4 regions of the Solibacillus sp. R5-41 genome follow, and region 3 is predicted to be linked to each of the others. Evidence: riboswitches for the same ligand, from Rfam matches in the RefSeq annotation. Region 3 holds a riboswitch; each other region holds the start of a gene.
The links. Region 3 has a riboswitch for thiamine pyrophosphate ahead of tenA (thiaminase II). Riboswitches for the same ligand answer to the same signal wherever they lie in the genome.
Positions count from the first base shown of each region.

Region 1: linked by a shared signal. The riboswitch ahead of CSE16_RS10485 (ABC transporter substrate-binding protein) and the one ahead of tenA (thiaminase II) in region 3 are both predicted to bind thiamine pyrophosphate.
Region 2: linked by a shared signal. The riboswitch ahead of CSE16_RS17550 (YkoF family thiamine/hydroxymethylpyrimidine-binding protein) and the one ahead of tenA (thiaminase II) in region 3 are both predicted to bind thiamine pyrophosphate.
Region 4: linked by a shared signal. The riboswitch ahead of thiT (energy-coupled thiamine transporter ThiT) and the one ahead of tenA (thiaminase II) in region 3 are both predicted to bind thiamine pyrophosphate.

Region 1 covers NZ_CP024123.1:2,171,230-2,176,063, reverse strand. Annotated here, with positions in the region: gene CSE16_RS10495 (sensor histidine kinase) at 1-794, shown strand, start outside; gene CSE16_RS10490 (DMT family transporter) at 1,122-1,994, shown strand; TPP riboswitch at 2,203-2,314, shown strand; gene CSE16_RS10485 (ABC transporter substrate-binding protein) at 2,482-3,462, shown strand; gene CSE16_RS10480 (thiamine-binding protein) at 3,466-3,759, shown strand; gene CSE16_RS10475 (ABC transporter permease) at 3,756-4,541, shown strand; gene CSE16_RS10470 (ABC transporter ATP-binding protein) at 4,516-4,834, shown strand, end outside.
Region 2 covers NZ_CP024123.1:3,542,668-3,547,501, reverse strand. Annotated here, with positions in the region: gene CSE16_RS17560 (ABC transporter ATP-binding protein) at 25-1,395, opposite strand; gene CSE16_RS17555 (ECF transporter S component) at 1,388-1,969, opposite strand; gene CSE16_RS17550 (YkoF family thiamine/hydroxymethylpyrimidine-binding protein) at 1,971-2,552, opposite strand; TPP riboswitch at 2,632-2,737, opposite strand; partial or broken gene thrS (threonine--tRNA ligase) at 3,353-4,834, shown strand, end outside.
Region 3 covers NZ_CP024123.1:774,557-779,390, reverse strand. Annotated here, with positions in the region: gene aac(6') (aminoglycoside 6'-N-acetyltransferase) at 1-107, opposite strand, end outside; gene thiE (thiamine phosphate synthase) at 432-1,076, opposite strand; gene thiD (bifunctional hydroxymethylpyrimidine kinase/phosphomethylpyrimidine kinase) at 1,063-1,887, opposite strand; gene thiM (hydroxyethylthiazole kinase) at 1,884-2,639, opposite strand; gene tenA (thiaminase II) at 2,626-3,309, opposite strand; TPP riboswitch at 3,374-3,473, opposite strand; TPP riboswitch at 3,581-3,680, opposite strand; gene CSE16_RS03510 (endonuclease Q family protein) at 3,949-4,834, shown strand, end outside.
Region 4 covers NZ_CP024123.1:3,767,868-3,772,701, forward strand. Annotated here, with positions in the region: gene map (type I methionyl aminopeptidase) at 1-444, opposite strand, end outside; gene thiT (energy-coupled thiamine transporter ThiT) at 938-1,549, opposite strand; TPP riboswitch at 1,638-1,745, opposite strand; gene CSE16_RS18750 (magnetosome magnetite crystal formation protein family) at 1,847-2,173, shown strand; gene CSE16_RS22270 (hypothetical protein) at 2,246-2,365, shown strand; gene CSE16_RS18755 (AAA family ATPase) at 2,431-4,834, opposite strand, start outside.

The DNA of each region.
Region 1 (4,834 bases), 1.4 Mb from region 3:
GACTGGCGAATAAAGATTATACTGTCCATTATGAGCCTAAAGGGGTTTATAAAGACGTTTTTCATAATGTCAATTTATTATCTAATCAACTTACAGCCAATGAAAAGGAAAGAAAGAAGTTGGAGATGATGAGAGAAGAGTGGATAGGAAATATTTCACATGATATAAAAACTCCATTAGCTTCCATACAAGGATATGCTGAATTAATAAAAGATCCAGATTATAACTTTAGTTTATCAGAAATAAGGGAATACGCTGAGATTATTGAACAAAAGTCTTTGTATATAAAAGAGGTAATGGATGATTTAAATTTAACGACAAGATTAAAAAATAAAGCATTATCATTAAACAAAGAAACGGTTAATATTGTTTCTTTATTAAGAAATATGGTAATTGATATCTTAAATGATCCGCATTATTCTAATCGCCATATAGAGTTTCATGTAAATCAAGAGAATATACCTGTAGCGATTGATGAAATTCTTTTTCGAAGAGCGATCAATAATCTAATTTATAATGCGATTGTTCATAATGATGAAAATGTAATAATAGATGTAATGATTGAGAAATGTGAACGAACTCATATAACTATAAAGGACAATGGAAAAGGCATAAAGAATGAGGAACTTGATAAAATTTTTGATCGCTATTACCGAGGAACCAGTACCGGAGAAGCACATAAAGGATCTGGACTTGGAATGGCCATAGCTAAAGATATTATTCAGGAACATAATGGAGAGCTTACGATTAACAGTGAACTTGGTTTTGGGACAACGGTAGAAATTAAATTTTAAAGAACCCTAGTAAAATTAAAACGTTGCCGAATTAAACAGCAATATTTTATTCATTAATAACAGTATGTTGAGTTAATAAAATTCAGTTAATGACTGGGGTTTTTTTCAGTGATTAGATTAAATCTTTTTTATAAAACTACAGATACATCTACAACAAGTGGAGGCGCACATTTGAAGCTACCTGCCTTATCCAAAACCCAATCGCCAACAGTAAATTTCATTGAATTTTGTACACTTTTTCGATTTTAGTAAATTCTCCTTCCATTTTTACTAAATATTGATTATTGTTAAACTATTCGTATAAATTCATAGAGAGAAGGAATATTTATGCAGAAATATAAAGGCGAAATTTTGATGCTCATTACGGCCGTGATGTGGGGGAGCGGTTTCGTCGGCATGGCTGTTGGGCTAGAGTACTGGACCGTCTTTCAATTAATGGCTGGGCGCTTTTTATTAGCGTCCATTATTTTAAGCGTTATATTTTATAAAAAGTTAAAATTAATTACGAAAAGCGTTCTTTGGAAGGGTGCTGTCCTTGGCGCCATCTTATTTGCCGCATTTGCTTTGCAAACGATGGGGCTGGAGTACACGACACCCTCGAAAAATGCTTTTTTAACAGCTTTAAATGTTATTATTGTACCAATCATTGCGTATGTCATTTATAAACGTCGCATTGATCGCTTTGAATTTATTGCTGCCGGAATGGCGATTGTCGGAATTGGCTTTTTATCATTACAAGACTCGCTCACAATCAATTTTGGCGATTTCCTGTCCATTTTATGTGCAGTTGGCTTTGCCTTTGACATTTTCTATACAAATGTTTTCGTCAAAACTGAGGATGCACTTGCTTTAACAATTGTTCAATTTTATACGGCGACGATTTTAAGTATTGCTTCAGTCCTAGTGCTTGGTGAGGTGCCAACTACATATTCTTCGGAAGGGATCTACGTTATTCTTTACTTAGCGGTTTTCTGTACGGCGGTTGCGTATGTGTGTCAAAATATTGGGATGCAATATGCAAATCCAACAAAATCCGCAATTATCCTATCAACGGAAGCTTTATTCGGTACGATATTCTCGGTATGGCTACTCAGCGAAATATTAACGGGGCGTATGCTGTTCGGCTGTGTGTTAATTTTTGTTGCCATTATATTTGCCGAGGTCAAGCCAACCTTTAAAAGGAAAAAATTATATGCATAAAAGGATGGAAAGCAACCTGTTTTTTAGGTTGCTTTTTTGTGAGGGGAAAAAGTTGAAATACGTGCCAATTCACATGAAATCACCCATTATTCGCACTTTATTCAGGTACTACGAAAGGCTTTTAAAGTGAAAAATCGGAAAACTGGATATATTAAGCTTGACCTATGTGTCGGATATCGTTACGATAGGCATTGAAAAGTTCATAGACCTAAAAATGTAGGGGTGCTAGTGTTGCTAGCTGAGAAAGTGATCCATGGAGAGACTTACCCTTTGAACCTGAACTGGTTAATACCGGCGGAGGAAACATTGACACGTAGATTGTTATTTAGTTTATTTTTGTAACTATTTGTTTCTTGTTCGACGCCTGGTACCCAATGTACCAGGCGTTTTTTACATTTTTCTATTAGTCCTTTTCATTTGAAAGATAGATCTTGCAAAAAAACGCAAGAATCTGTACATACTTAGGCGAAAAAGGGAGGATTTTTACATGTGGAAATGGTTAAGTATTATTGGCATGTCATTGCTATTAGTAGGCTGTCAACAAGATGCTAAAACAGAAGATTCAGATTTGACGAAAGTTCAAGTGGTGCTTGATTGGACGCCAAATACGAATCATACGGGCTTATATGTTGCCCAGGAAAAAGGGTATTTTGAGGAAGCAGGTCTGGATGTTGAAATTATTCAACCAGGGGATGCAGGTGCAGATCAGCTTGTTGCAACAGGCAAAGCACAGTTCGGAATTAGTGCCCAAGAATCCGTTACACAGGCGCGATTGCAAGGTGTCCCAATCGTTTCCATTGCAGCCATCATTCAGCACAATACATCGGGTTTTGCATCATTAAAGGAAACGGGGATTCAAACACCAAAAGATTTTGAAGGAAAAACATATGGCGGCTGGGGTTCACCAGTTGAACAAGCCATTATAAAAACGGTAATGGGCATGGAAGATGGGGATGTAGAGAAAGTAGACATTGTTAACGCCGGCTCTGCAGACTTTTTTAATATGATGAAACAAGATATTGATTTTGCATGGATTTACTACGGCTGGACAGGCATTGAAGCGGAGTTACGTGAGCAAGCTATTGATATGCTATATTTAACAGATTATGCGAAAGAATTGGATTACTATACACCGGTAATTATTACGAATGAAAAGTACATTGACGAGGAAGAAGAAACGGTTCGTGCATTTATGCAGGCCGTAAGCAAAGGCTATGAACTAGCGATTAACGAGCCAGAAGAAGCGGCAAGTATGCTATTAAAAGCCGTACCAGAATTAGATGAAGAACTAGTAGTGAACAGTGCGATTTGGTTATCGAAACAGTACCAAGCAGAAGCGTCACAGTGGGGAATCCAATCATTAGACGTATGGGAAAACTACGCGAATTGGATGTTCGAAAATAAGTTAATCGAAAAAGAATTAGATGCTGAAAAAGCATTTACAAATCAATTTTTACCGGAGGAATAAAAAATGGCCAACAGTTTAGTAAGTATTCAAATTATCCCGAAAACAGAACGGTATGAAGATGTGATCCCGTATGTCGATGCAGCCATTGCAATGATTGATGCGTCTGGGGTCGTTTATCGCGTAGGTCCTTTAGAAACAACGATGGAAGGCGAGCTAACACAGCTTCTACAACTGATTGAAAAAATGAATGAAAAAATGGTGGAACTGGGTGCAATTAGCGTCATTTCTCAAGTGAAAATTTTATATAACCCACAAGGTGCATCAATCGAAAAGCTAACGGGGAAATATGATTCATGAACCTTTGGAAAAAGTATCGCATTACGATAGGCTTTTTACTAAGTTTATTCATCATTGCCGAAATTGTCGTGCGGCTACTAGATTTACCAGTTTGGCTATTTCCTGCACCATCTGTAGTCATAATGGAGCTTTTTCAAACGTCTGATGAACTTTTACCACATGTCATTGCAACGGTTAAGCTAACAATCATCGGTTTAACAGCTGGAAGTTTAATTGGTTTTATCGTAGGGATTTTATTGCATTTACTGCCGATCGTCCATAAAGTTGGCTATCCATTAATCCTGATATCGCAAAATATCCCGACGATTGTGCTAGCGCCACTATTAATCATTTGGTTTGGCTTCGGGCTTATGCCAAAGGTCGTCATTATTGGGTTAGTATGCTTCTTCCCAATTGCGATTGCCCTGTTGGATGGGTTACGTCAAACGACACCAGAACTGCGACAGTATTTTCAAATGGCTGGTGCGACAAAATGGCAGCAATTTTGGAAGCTTGAGCTACCGTTTGCAATGCCAGCGTTATTTTCAGGGTTAAAGATTGCCGCTACGTATAGCGTGATGGGTGCGGTCATTACCGAATGGCTCGGTGCGAAACAAGGTTTAGGCGTGTATATGACATATGCACAATCAGCCTTTCGCACAGATCGCGTGTTTGTTGCGATTACACTCATTGTCGTACTAAGCTTAAGCGTTTTCGGAATCATTCGCCTAATAGAAGAGCGTTTTGTACATAGCTATAAAAAGGAGGAGCCACATCATGCTAACAATTCAAGCACTCCATAAGCAATTTCAGCAGCAAGAAGTTTTGCAAGATATTGATTTACATGTACAAGATGGAGAAATCGTGGCATTGCTTGGTCCTTCTGGTAGCGGTAAAAGTACATTATTACAATGTGTTGGCGGGATATTGCCACCATCTTCTGGTCAAATTTTCATTGATGATACGCTCATTAATGGGGAAAGTGGGCACATTAGCTATATGCCACAGCATCACTGCCTATTACCTTGGCGAACGGTGTTACAAAACGTACTGCTTGCACAAGAATTATCGGGCACGGTTAATAAGGATGAAGCTA
Region 2 (4,834 bases), 1.5 Mb from region 3:
AAAAATTTCAGTGAAGGATTCATTTTATGTAAAGCATGCTTCACGTGACATCAATCCTTTCGGTGGTAGTAAGTGATGATCCAATTGCAGGTTTTCATTTCTCCAAACATCGGCAGCGGGAAACTTTCCAGTCAGATGCCCATTATTTAGTAATAATATCGAATCGGCTATGCAATAAGCGAACTCCATATCATGTGTAACGATCAAAAATGTTGTTCCAGCTCGGGATCGCTCATCTATTAATTGAAACAACTCAGATAATGCTGCTGCATCTTGACCGGAAGTAGGCTCATCCATCACAATCACATCACGTCCATCCGAAAGCATTGCTGCAATCGCTACTCTTCGCTTTTGCCCATGACTAACTGCAAAAGGATGGGCATCTGCAATGGGGGTTAATTTTAGTCGAGTTAACATTTTATCGACATCCTTTCCCCCACCAAATGCAACTTCATCATGGACTTTTTTTGTTAGGAATAAAAATTCTGGTGACTGTGGCACATATCCTAAATTTTCAGGCTGAACCGTTCCACTAGAAGGGATTAATCGACACAATGATTTTAATAAAGTAGACTTTCCACTACCATTAGGACCAGCCAAAACTGTTATTTCACCACGATTTAAAGTGAAAGAAACTTCTTGGAGAAACGGTTTCGCACTTATGCTACTGGCAAGGAAAGTAACATCTTCTTGCATGGAGCTATTCCGTTTTTGTAAAGGGGTAGCATCCTCAGTTTTATTTAATGGGATGTTTCGTTCAAAAAAATCCCCCCATAGATCTAATTGATGCTCAATGGCAACAATCGTAATTTTTCGTTTTAACTGTAGCTGATCCAACCATTCCACATATTTTAGGGCAGTGTAAGGGTCTAAGTGAGCAATCGGTTCGTCTAACAACAAAATTTCAGGCTCCATAATGAGTGCACATGCAGTAGCAATTCGCTGTTTTTGGCCACCTGAAAGCTTTTGAATAATTGCGTGACGAAACCCACTTAAGCCCGTCAATTCCAACACCTCGTGAATACGACCATCCATGTCTTCACGTGGTATATGCAAGTTTTCTAATGTAAATGCAAGTTCTTCCTCTACCGTTTGCATGCAAAACTGAGCATCGGGATCTTGAAAAACAGTTGCTATCCGGCGATTTATTTCTCCAGGGATATAAGAGAAACTGTCTTTCCCGAACAGCTCTAATGACCCAGTTAAGATGCCATCACAATTATCAGGGTAAAGTCTATTACATAAATACAGTAAGGTTGTTTTACCACAGCCGCTTGGACCTGTAATGACAACACGCTCTCCGCGACGAATGGACAACGAAAGATTCTCGAGTATTGGCTGTTCTTCGTCGGGATAAGAGAAAGTTACATTGTTAAAGCAGATAACATTAGGCATGTGATTCACCTTTTTTCGAGCGTGAAATGGCATATCCGCGGAGTGAACCCGTAGCGAGTAATCCGTCTGATAAAGCTTTTCCACCGACACCGGCAATTAGAGCACCACTTAATATGCGAAGTCCTAACATTAATGCTACGTAACCTGTGCTGTACACGGCAAAGCCCCCTAAAAAGTATCCATATACAAAGCTGAAAACGGCTGAGCCAACACCAGCTAACATTAATACCCACAAGTCAAAGCGTTTGTAGCGTGTTGCGGCAAAAACTGCTTCTGCTCCCAATCCTTGAATAAGACCTGTAAGAATTAAACGCGGACCAATGGCATTGCCCAATAAAACCTCTATTGTTGCTGCGATTGTTTCAGAAATGACTGCTGCGCCAGGTTTACGAATAATATACATGCAAATAATCGATACGATAAACCAAATGCCGAAGATCCATTCATACGCAATAGGACCAATAAACCCTGCCCAAATATTTCCTGCATGTAGAAATAGTAAATAGACAATACCAAACACAACAGAAAATAAAGACATAAGTACAATCTCTTTTAGCTTCCAAGATTTCAACATATTAAAGACCTCCGTGAGAAGGACTATTAATACTCATTGAAACCGTCATAACAAGATGTTTATGTTTTTCCGATCGTGCATGTGTGAAAGATTCTTCGTAAAATTCAAATACATCGTGTATGTCTCCGTGAATACCACTTGCATAATGCATCGACTCATTGTAAACACCATGCGTTTTTGCACGGTCTATTTCACTATAAATAACATTCATATAATCAGGATTATTCATCGGATAAAGAGCAAATTGAGAGGAAACATATTGTTTCGTCGTATCTGTATTTGCTACTTCATCTCCTTTATCCAAAAATACATCTCCTGCAGTGTCACCTGGACAACCAACTGAAAAAGTACCAGATAATGCAATATGCTCTCCCGTTTTAGCAGCATGTAAAGTGATGGCTTTTGCCACATTAAATACATGCACCTGTTTTCCACGAATAACAGTAGATACGTCATCCGTATGCATCCACACATTTGATGTATCTGTTTCTAGAAGAGCACCTTTAATTACCGAAATAAAATCATTGGTCATTGGATGAAGAGAAAAACGAAATCCAACGATAGGGCTTAAACCGCATTGCATATTAAAAACCTCCCGAAAAATTTTCATAAAAAAAGACCACATCCGTGAAGATGCAGCCACTTATCCAAAATGAAAAAATCGGAAAGTCACCGCACTTCCTCACGCAGGTATTATCCTGATCGAGTTATAAGGGATCGGAGCAAAAGCTCGCATCTCAGCCAAAGTGGGCACCCCTAGTGCAGAAAACGGTATGTAGTTTTTTTAATGTGCCATCAGTATAACCTACCAATATTATCATTGTAAATGAAGTTTTATTATTTCATACTTTCGTCCATGGTTGATATATTTAAGTATTGGGAGTTAACAAAGAATATCGTGCGTGTTGTGTTTTGCATAGAGTGCACAAATAATATTCCATTCATATGGGGATTTTACGAGATATGTGGGCACTATTGTAAGGCAATTTATGAAACAAGTAAATCCAATCATAGCAACGATTGTAGAATGTATTTTCTGTAAATTCTTGAAAATGGGTTATTGACAATATTTTAGGTGTAGGTTAGATTAAATACTAATTTCAATTTAAAAAGCAATGATAAGGATATGAATCGTTTTAGTGAAGATCAAAAGAGAGGGAAATCACCGGCTGAAAGTTTCCTGATTGGATGAATCGATTTACTCCCTTGGAGCTGTGCTAGGAAACTAGTGACGTGTACAGGCGTTATCTGTATCAATGAGCTACTGATGCAACAGTACAGTAGGAATTTGGGTGGAACCACGGGTATTCAAACACATACTCGTCCCTTTGTGGACGAATATGTGTTTTTTTTATTTACCAAAAAAAGAAAAGGAGTGGTAGTATGTCAAATCAAGAAGTAACGATTCAATTTCCGAATGGCGAACGAAAACGTTTTGCTAAAGGTGTTACGCTAACCGAAATCGCCAAGTCGATTAGTCCTAGCTTAGCGAAAAAATCAATTGTAGGTAGTGTAAATACGACGGCAACCGATTTGACACGACCAATTCTAGTGGATGCTGAAATTTCTCTGTATGATGCTGCGTCAAAAGAAGGCTTAGAGGTACTTCGTCATTCAACAGCGCACTTGTTAGCACAAGCGGTGAAGCGTTTATATCCAAATGCAAAATTTGGTGTTGGTCCAGTAATTGAAAACGGGTTTTATTATGATATTGAAATGACTCATACGTTAGTGCCAGAAGATTTAGGTGTAATTGAACGCGAAATGAAAAAGATTGTAAGCGAGAACTTCCAAGTTGTTCGCAAGGAAGTAACGAGAGAAGAAGCGAGTCAAATTTTTGTGCATGACTATTTAAAGCTTGAGCTACTAGAAGCAATTCCTGCAGAAGAACGCGTAACGGTTTATGAGCAAGGAGAATTTATCGATTTATGTAGAGGACCACATGTGCCATCCACAAATAAATTGCAGCACTTCAAACTGATGAATATTTCAGGTGCGTACTGGCGTGGTGATAGCAATAATCAAATGTTGCAACGTATTTACGGGGTGGCTTTCGCAACGAAAGAGGATATGGATGAATACTTTGTGTTCCTTGAAGAAGCAGAAAAACGTAACCATCGTAAGTTAGGAAAAGAGCTTGAACTATTTATGTTTTCGGAAGAAGCACCAGGCATGCCATTTTATTTAGCAAACGGCCAAATTATTCGTAACGAATTAGAAAATTTCTTGCGTGGTTTGCAAACAAGCTATGATTATAAAGAAGTACGTACACCGCTCATGATGAATCAACGTTTATGGAGCAGTCGGGGCATTGGCAGCACTACAAAGATAATATGTATTTCACTCAAGTAGATGAGCAAAAGTTTGCGTTAAAACCGATGAACTGTCCAGGGCATATGTTGATTTATAAAAATGATTTGCATTCATATCGTGATTTACCTATCCGAATGGCCGAGTTTGGTCAAGTGCACCGTCATGAATTTAGTGGGGCACTAAATGGGCTTTTACGCGTCCGTACTTTTTGTCAAGATGATGCCCATATTTTCGCGACACCTGAGCAAATAGAAAATGAAATTACACTCGCTTTGCAAATTATTGACCGTGTATACAAAGTATTTGGCTTCGAATATGAAATTGAATTATCGACACGACCTATTGACTATATGGGAGAGCTTTCATTGTGGGATAAGGCGGAACAAGCGCTTGAAAATGTGTTAAATCGTTTGGGCTTACCTTATAAAATTAATGAGGGGGACGGCGCTTTTTATGGACCAAAGATTGATATTCATATACAAGATGCGATTAAACGAAGTCATCAATGTGCAACAGTGCAGCTGGACTTTCAACTACCAGAGAAGTTTGATT
Region 3 (4,834 bases):
ATATTTTTCATCTCATCAGCCAATGTGACAACCTCATTATCTGGCCATAACGCCATAGCAAGCTGAGCGACTGTTGTAATATCTTCTATAGTAGCTTTTTTTAACATACTATCTCCCCCAGTTTTAATTTGTCTTATTTCAACTCAATTTTATAGCCTAATATTTCGCTTTATTACTACAATAAAAATCATGTTGGTCTTATTCTAACAAAATAACTGGTACTTTGAAATATATGGAAACCCAATTAACAATTAATCAATTCTAATCAACAGACCTATTTAGATAACAAACGGCTAGTTAAATGTAGTGTCCTTCCAAAAAAGGAGCTTTTATTACTTACTAACCACAAAAAAACTAAGGAGCGTATTCCATTGACAAAGAGAATACGTTCCTTAGTTTGATAAAAATAACAATAAGCAATAGCAGATCCTTTAATTAAAGAATTGGCCAACTGGATTATCTTTTATTGCTTTCACCGTCGCATTTATGTCGTCGCTCTGACAAATAGCTGAAATAACTGCTACCCCGTCAGCTCCTGCCGCTCGGACTTCGTAAACATCCTTCGTTGTAATACCCCCAATTGCAACAATCGGATAGGATGGATATGCCTCTCTCGCTAGTGTTAAAAACGTAACACCTGCTGCATCTTTCGCATCGAGTTTAGAGGTCGTTTCAAAAATGGGTCCGATCCCGACATAATCTGCACCATCCTTTACAGCGAAATCCATTTCTTCCATCGAATGCACAGATACACCGATCCATTTGTTTGGAAAAGGCGTACGAATTTGTGCCAGCTCGGTATCATCTTGACCAATATGTATACCATCCGCATCAATTTCTAACGCCAATTCAACATGATCATTGATAATAAACGGTACATTGTATTGACGGCATAACTTCTGGCAGCTTTTGGCGAATTCCACGAGCGCTGTACCAGTTAATGCACCATCACCCTTTTCTCGCAGCTGAAACATCGTAATACCTGCTTGTAGTGCTTTCTCTAAAATAACGAGTGGGTCTCCGCTGCAATTGATCGTTCCCATAATAAAATATACATCTAATTCATGTCGTTTCAACAAGCTGTACCTCACCTTTCGATGATATTTGCTTATAGGCAAAATGATTGGTCGGTCCATTTCCATTTCCAATGTTCAAAGGATTTTCAATGGCGGCCTGAATAAATCGTTTCGCCTCAATAATTGCATCCCGCACAGCATAGCCTTTCCCTAAAAAAGCAGTTACTGCCGCAGAAAACGTACAACCAGTTCCATGTGTATGCCGTGTATGAATACGCTTACTACTTAAGGAAAATGTTGAGCCATCCTGGAAAAATACGGTATCTACCGCTTCCGTACCTTCTAAATGGCCCCCCTTCATTACAACGCATTGCACACCTTGTCGTAAAATTTGCTGTGCTGCCACTTGTATATCAGTTGGAGTTGTAATCGTCATTCCTGTAATGACTTCTGCCTCTGGAATATTAGGTGTCAGCACAGTTGCTAAAGGTAATAACTTTGTTTTGAGTGCTTCGACCGCTTCCCGCTGTAATAAACTAGCCCCGCCCTTTGCAATCATAACTGGATCAACGACAAGCTGTACGTCCATTTTCTGTAAAACTTCCGCAACCGTTTCAATAATGTCAGCTGAAAATAACATCCCCGTTTTTAGAGCGGTTACAGGCAAATCTGCAAATACAGCCTCCATTTGAGCTTGAATAAAACCAGGCGGCGTGGGAAAAATATTAGAGACTCCTATTGTATTTTGTGCAGTTAAAGCAGTAATAACAGTCGTCCCGTATACACCAAGCTCCTGAAAGGTTTTTAAATCTGCCTGTATACCTGCCCCACCACTACTATCCGAGCCTGCAATCGTCATCACAATATTCATAGCTGTTCCCTCAATGAATATTTTTCAAGGCCATTTAATACGCTCACTTGTACCGATCCCATATATTGCGCTTCACCACTAGCCTCTGCCGCTATTTGTTTATATTGCTGTAAAACTTGCTGTAAATTTGTTATTTTATCCCCTTCAACAGATAGTGCTGCACTACAAATGGCACTCAATAAACAGCCTGAACCAGTAATTTGAGTCATCCGTACATCGCCACCAGCAATTTGCTCCACTACATGACCATCCGTTACAATGTCTGTTTTTCCCGTTACAATAACCGTTGTATTCCATTTTTTTGCTACTTGCTTTGCAACTTCAACAGTATCCATGTCTCCTTCTCCACTGTCGACACCTTTGGATTCCCACTGCACACCAGCAATTGCGGCAAGTTCCCCTACATTACAACGGATTGCGTCAAAACGGATTTGCTCAAGCAATTGCTGAACGATTTTTTTTCGGAATTCGGTTGCACCAACCCCTACAGGATCAAGTAAAGTCGGAACATTTAATTCATTCGCTTTTTTTCCTGCAATCAACATCGCCTCAAATGTCCATGAATTTATTGTCCCGATATTAATTAACAATGCATCTGCCATTGCGACCATTTCCGCCACTTCATCCTTATCATCTGCCATGACAGGAGATGCCCCTATTGCTAGCAAGCCATTCGCTGTAAAATTTGCGACAACATAATTCGTTATACAGTGGACGAGCGGTTTCTTTTTATGAATATTATACATAGTCATATTGAGCAACCTCATTTTCCCAGTTTTCTAATGTCCAAGGCATTTCCCAAAACTTCCATTCGTAATAACAGCTTTTCACGAAATGTGCTTTGAAAATGGCGCTTTTTTCAGGCTGTTCCTTGACATAGCGGTCCATTATCGCTTTTTGTTTTTCAATTGTCGCTTTAAAATCGTCTGCACTATACATCGCAATCCAATCCTCATATAGCTTAACGCCCGGTTTTGCATCTTTATATTTTTCACCGATTTCCTGATATAACCACGGACATGGGAACATCGCTGCAAAAGCCTCTGCAACATCTCCATTATGTGCAGCATTATACATGTGGCTCACATAATTATAAGCAGCTGGGGCAGGCTCGAACGCTTTTAGCTCCTCTACGGATACAGCAAGTTCTGCAAACACAGTTCGGTGTAATTCAAGCTCTCCTTCGTTAATAGATTGTGCCATATCAAGATAATACGAAATGTCGTCATTATGCTCCGCTTTCGAAGCTGCAATCGCTAGCACTTTTGTGTAATGCTTTAAATAATACGCGTCTTGCATCATATAATATTTAAATTTTTCAATTGGTAGCGTGCCATCAACAAGCCCTTTCACAAATGGATGCTCAAAGCTTCCTTCCCAGTATAAATCCGTTTCTTTTCTTACCTCATCACAAAATGTCATCTTTCTTCCTCCTTGTGTTAGGCTTAAGAACAAAAAAAACGCTCCTAAATGCGTATAGCAAAGAAGCGTCCTACTCATTGCTCCCTACGCCAGTATTAACTGAACAGGTTCTAAGGGTCAGGTTTTAACCTTCTCAACGCCGATGCGTCCCCCCGCTAATAAAATATTTTCTTGGAAAAACAATTACTCCTGAGCTTTGGGCCAACACGAAAAAAACAAAAAACTCCCCTTAAAGGAGAGCTCATGTACAAAAAAAATGCGAAATGTGTTAATCGCTATGTACTTTGCTCCCTACGCCAGTATTAACTGAACAGGTTCCAAGGGTCAGGTTTCAACCTTCTCAACGCATACGCGTCCCCCTGCAAATATTTTAATTACCTTTATGCTACCATTCTTTCCATTGCATTATCAATAGAATTTTTTCAACTTCTGACAATGCGCAATACAATTCCAATATTTAATTGGGCAGACGGATAGCCATATAAATTCGTGCAGGTATGGGAATGGTAATTGTGAAATTGTCAAATTTCAGGTCTGGAAATCCTCATTTAGAATAACTAAAAAAACAGGAATTCTTCCATCGTATAACTAAAGTTTATTGACACATCCTTAAATTTAGAAAGGTGGCGATAAGTTAATTTGTTAAAAAACTATTATGCGGATTTGCATATTCACATTGGTCGCACATTGAATGGACGCGCAGTAAAAATTACGGGTAGTAAAACATTAACATTGACGAATATTTTACAAACAGCCAGCTCACAAAAGGGGCTCGATTTAATTGGAATTATCGACTGTCATTCACCGGGCGTATTAGAGGAAATGGCGCAATTGATAGCACAAGGTTCTCTTGTACCACTTGCTGACGGTGGACTGCGGTATGAAAATACAACACTTATTTTAGGCACTGAAATTGAAATTTACGATACGAATTGTCATGGTCCGATTCATGTGTTAGCATACTTCCCAACAATTACGGTTATGAAGGCTTTTTCAGATTGGATGAGTCAACATGTAAAAAATATACATCTCAGCTCGCAGCGTATTTATTGTGATGCAAAAACATTGCAGCAACAAGTAGCTGCACTCGGTGGTTTGTTCATCCCCGCACATGTGTTTACACCTTTTAAAAGCTTATATGGGAAAGGGGTGCGACAAAGCTTAACGGAAGTATTTGATCCGGCAATGATTGATGCGGTTGAACTTGGTCTTAGTTCCGATACCGAGATGGTCAGTAAAATAAAAGAACTTAAACATTATACATTTGTCACCAATTCTGACGCTCACTCCCTTGGTAAAATGGCGCGAGAATATCAAAAACTATATTTAGCAGATGCAAATTTCGTTGAGTTGTTAAAAGCATTGCACAATATTGATAATCGCTCTATAAGCGCTAATTATGGGTTACATCCTTTACTCGGAAAATATCATCAAACTGTTTGCGCTAAATGTGGCAGTCATGTACAGGATGAGGCGAAACTCTGTCTCAATTGTGGGAGTAAACAAATTATTAAAGGTGTGGCGA
Region 4 (4,834 bases), 1.3 Mb from region 3:
TGCCTTACCAATTTGATTTAATTTTGAACCAGCTTTTACTTTTGTCATCGCACGCTCAAGCGCTGACTTCGCTACTGCACATAACTTTTCTTTGTCCTCATAGCCTTCACCAACTACGAAAGAAATCCCCGTATCTGCAAAATAGCCGTTTAAAGATCCTGAAACGTCAATATTAACGATGTCACCTTCTTGGATTTTCTTTGAACCTGGAATACCATGTGCTACCTCATGATTGACACTAATACAAGTGTATCCTGGGAAATCATATTCTCCTTTTGGTCCTGAAATGGCTCCTGCTTCTGCAAACATGCGCCCTGCAATTTCATCCAATTCCTTCGTAGTAACACCCGGTACTGTCGCAAGCTTCATTGCCTCACGAATTTCCGCGCAAATACGACCAATCTTTTTAAACGCTTGGACTTCTTCTTTAGTTGTAACGATCATGTTAAACTTCCTTCCTCATAATAATGTCTACCCTACACTATATCATACTTAAAAAAAGTTGTAAGGGTTCAATTACTACAACTTGAAGAGTGGCTATTTTTCATCTCTATAAAAGCTGAACTAAAGAATTCCTTCTGCTAATGTAAGCTTTTTGTTATAAATTCTAATAAAGTTTGTGCTCGTTTAGGCTGGCTAAGCACATGAGGCGAACAGCTTTGTTGCACAAATCTGCACTACTCATCCGTGTGCTTTGTGCAAGGCCAGCCTCTGTGTAAGTTTGGCACACTGAACCTTTAGCATATTTTGCGCCGCTACCGTGGGAGGCGGCGGATTCTTAGTTAACTTCCATTCTAATTTTAAGCAGGTTTCATATGTGCAAGTTATATAATAATAAAAGGAGCATCCCATATTCGAGACACTCCTCCATCCTAAATTATTTAATTTATCAATTACTCCTCGATTAAAAGGATGTTTCCATGCTGACATTGCTCCATCAGTTTGACGTAGAACTTCCACCTATAGAAGCGGATGATTTCTGCTGTAGCGAGTTATATGTTTTTAATAATCGTGGTGCGGATGTGAATAATAATACTGCTATAACAGCTGTTAAAATCGTCGCCGGTAGCATGTACGAAGCATTATAAAGTATTGAATATTTCCAGACATTTTCATCACCAGCATATTCCTTAAAGAATACAACACCTGCTAAAAGGTGGGCACCGAATCGTAAAAATCCACCGATGAAAATTCCGATGACAATATAAGTCGTCATTTTCGCTTTGTTTAATGCTTGTGTTGCTTCAAGTAATGGTTTACGTACAACAGCAGCAACTCCTACCGCTGTAAAGGCAATGCCGTAATCAAGTAGTGCCTGCACCCAATGTACTATAAATGCACCGAATACCATTTGTAAAACCCCAATAATTAATCCTGTTGCTAAACCTGCTACTAAGCCCCAACGAATCGCCATTAATACGATGGGTAGCATGACAAAGCTGATGGATCCACCTTGTGCCCATAATTTAAATGAGTATTGGTCTAGTACTAGCCCGATGGCAGCAAAGATTGCAATTTCCACCATCATTAATAATTTCTTTTTGTCCATATCAAATCTCCTCCTTTTTTTCCGATGTAAAAAGTGAGAAGGAATAGAAAAAAACGACATCAGGACAGAGCCTGACTATCGTTTATTAGTCGGTTTCTATCCACATCCCTACGCAAGCGTTAACTTACAGGTTCAAAGAGTCAGTGCATTACGTGCACAATCTCAGCCAACAAATTCGGCACCCCTTGTGGTTACATCTTTTTAATTGTTTGAACTAATAAATTATATCCAATAATAGTAAAATTATCAATACCATTAGTTATAGTTCCTTATAAAAATGTAAAGGAGTTGAATGTTTTGGATAATTCAAAAGGTTTAAGTGCAATTGGCTATTTAAGTATCTTTTTTGCGCCATTCATTGTGCCATTACTAATATTTTTTGTGAGTAAAGACACCGCTATACGTTCACATGCAAAGCGCGCATTTATTTCACAATTAGTCCCATTCGTTTTGGGGATTCTATTTTTAGTTATCTTCGTTTCATCATCGCTTTTCGTATCAAATGCTTTCTCTTTTAATGAAAGTACCATTTTACTCACGATAATTATCTTTATTTTGTACTTACTTCTCACCTGTGCTATTGCTGTTTGGAATTTTGTACAAGCAATCAAAGTAATGCGTTAATATTAATAGGCTTTTTATTAATGGGTATACTAACTTTACTTCCGCTGAAAGAAATTAAAGGAGCGTTCCATTATGAAGCTAAAAAAATTAATAAAAACTGCAATCAAATTTGCGCCAATTATTTATCCAATCGTCAAAAAAATAATTGATAATAGGTCAAAATTAAAGGCTACAAACATGTCAAAAAGATAGCTTTCCACAGTTCCTACATGCAGAAAAACCATTTTGCACGAAATCAAAATGGTTTTTCTATGTTTTTATTTTATGATAATTTCCGTTCGACTATGGCCTTCTTTTAGCTTTTGCACTTGTAAAATTGCTGGCATTGCCGCTTTTAATTCTGCAACATGTGAAATGACGCCAATTAATCGCCCCGTTTGTTGCAAATCAATTAAAATATCAATCGCTTTTCTCAATGATTCCTCATCTAAAGTACCGAAGCCTTCATCAATAAACATCGTATCAATATGAACACTACCTTGCACACTTTGAATGACATCAGCCATCCCTAATGCAAGGGCAAGTGAGGCATTGAATTTTTCTCCACCCGAAAGTGTCTTCACATCGCGGGTTTGTCCTGTATTACTGTCAAACACATCAATGCTTAGCCCACTTTGTGCATTCCCTTCCTTACGTCCAGTAGACTTCAAGAAATATTGACCGTTCGATAAAATACGCAAGCGCTCGTTCGCCGCATGCGTCACTTTTTCTAAGTAACCAATTTGTGCGAAACGTTCAAATGAAATTTTTGCTTCATTTTGACCACGAATAACATCATAAATTTGCTCTACTTGAATTAACTTTCCTTTATATTGCTCAATTTCTGTTGCTACTTTTTGCAATCGGACTTTCGTTGATCGACATTGCTCCATATATGATTCAGCCAGTTTATAGTCCGCATATAGCATCTCAAATTGATGATTCAACTCATTAATTTGCTGCTCCCATGCCGTTAAATCGACAGGTTCTTTCCCCGCTAATTGAGCAGAATCTTCCGCAATTTGTACAGCAAAGGTATGCATTTTTTGTCGGAACTGCTCAATTTCTTGACGCATTTGTTGCTGCACTTCAATCGCTAAAATCGACTTTTTATAGCTCACCTCATCTGTAAATCCGGCATTTTCAAGCGCTAATAAATATTCCGATTTCGCCTTTGATTCCTCCTGTAGCTGGTCAATTTCCCGCTTTTTAGCATGTTCGAAATTAGCCGCACAAGTTTTTTCATTTAATTGTGCTTGCTGCAAATGTTGCGTAGCTCGTTCGATTTCCCCTTTTAACGTTTCATGTTTCAATTGCTCCACCTGCAATGCTGCGTTCACTTGTTGCACTGTTGTAAATTGTGGAAGCATTGACTTTTCACTTTGCTCAAACTTCCCTTGCTCCTGAGCTAATTGCGTATTCACATTCGTTACATAAGTACGCCCTTTTTCAATGCGAGTTTGTAGCGTATCTAACTGTTTCATTAACTCTTCATTCGCATGCTTTTCTGTTACTAATTGCGCCTGCTGCTGTTTCATTTTTTGCAATGCTTGTGCCAACTCGCCAGTCGTTTGCTCATTTTTAAATAGAGAATCAATCGTCACTTGTTGCTCGTCAAGTTGCTTCTGTTTTAATTGTAAATTCCCTAAATCAATATCTAACTTTGATTTCACTTCATAGTATTTTTGCATCGCAAGTTCTGCATTTTTTCGCAATCCCTCCGCAACACTCTCTTCAACTGCGGCTGTTTCTTGATTATTCACCGCTGGATGTTCAAAACTACCACAAACTGGGCAAGCCTCTCCGGAAACTAATGTAGACGCAATAAATGCTGCTTGGTTATGGCGAATTTGTTGCTCCACTTGCTTTACTTGTTGCTGAGCAGTTTCGGCAGCTTCTTGTTTTTGAGAAACTTCATCTTGCAATGCTTGTACTATACTATTTAATTGAATGGCCTCTTTTATGTTGTGTATTTTCTGTACGAGTTGTGCATGCTCCTCAAATGTTTTCTGATAAGGAACAATACCGTCTTCTAATTGTTTAATAAGCACTTGTTGATTCGTTTTCCTTTCTATTAAATTTTTCTGCTCGGCAGTTAATTCATCAAATAAATTTTCTACTTTTATCTTTTCACCTTCTAGCTTGTTGATAGCCAATTTAATGTCATCCATTGAACGGTAAATGGGTAAAAGCTGCTCTAATTGTGAAATAGTTTTAGCGTACGTTTCGATTAAGTGCGCCTGTTTTTGTTGCTCTTCATATCTTTTTGACGCATGAGATAATAGCTCTTGGGCATTCGTTTGTTCAGTTGTTGCACGCTCCAATGATTCTTTTGCTAGTGATAATTGAGTTTTAGCTCGTTCATAATCACGCTCTAAAGGTGTAATTTGGCTCGCTTTTATTGCCAACTCAATTTGCTTTGCCTGGCTCTCAAAATGAGCTTCTTGCTGCTTCAATTCTGCTAATTGTATTTGACGTTGCTTAAATTTTTCAATACGTTCATTTAAAATTTTCTGCTCACCATACAATTCATTTTGTTGTTTTAAATCTTTTTTCAATGCCTCATAACGAATATTTAGCTCGGCCGCTAATGCTACATAATGCTGCTCTTCCACTGCTAATGCACCTTCAACCTGATACATATTAATTGCATCACCATTAATCGTTGCAAAAAGCTCAGAT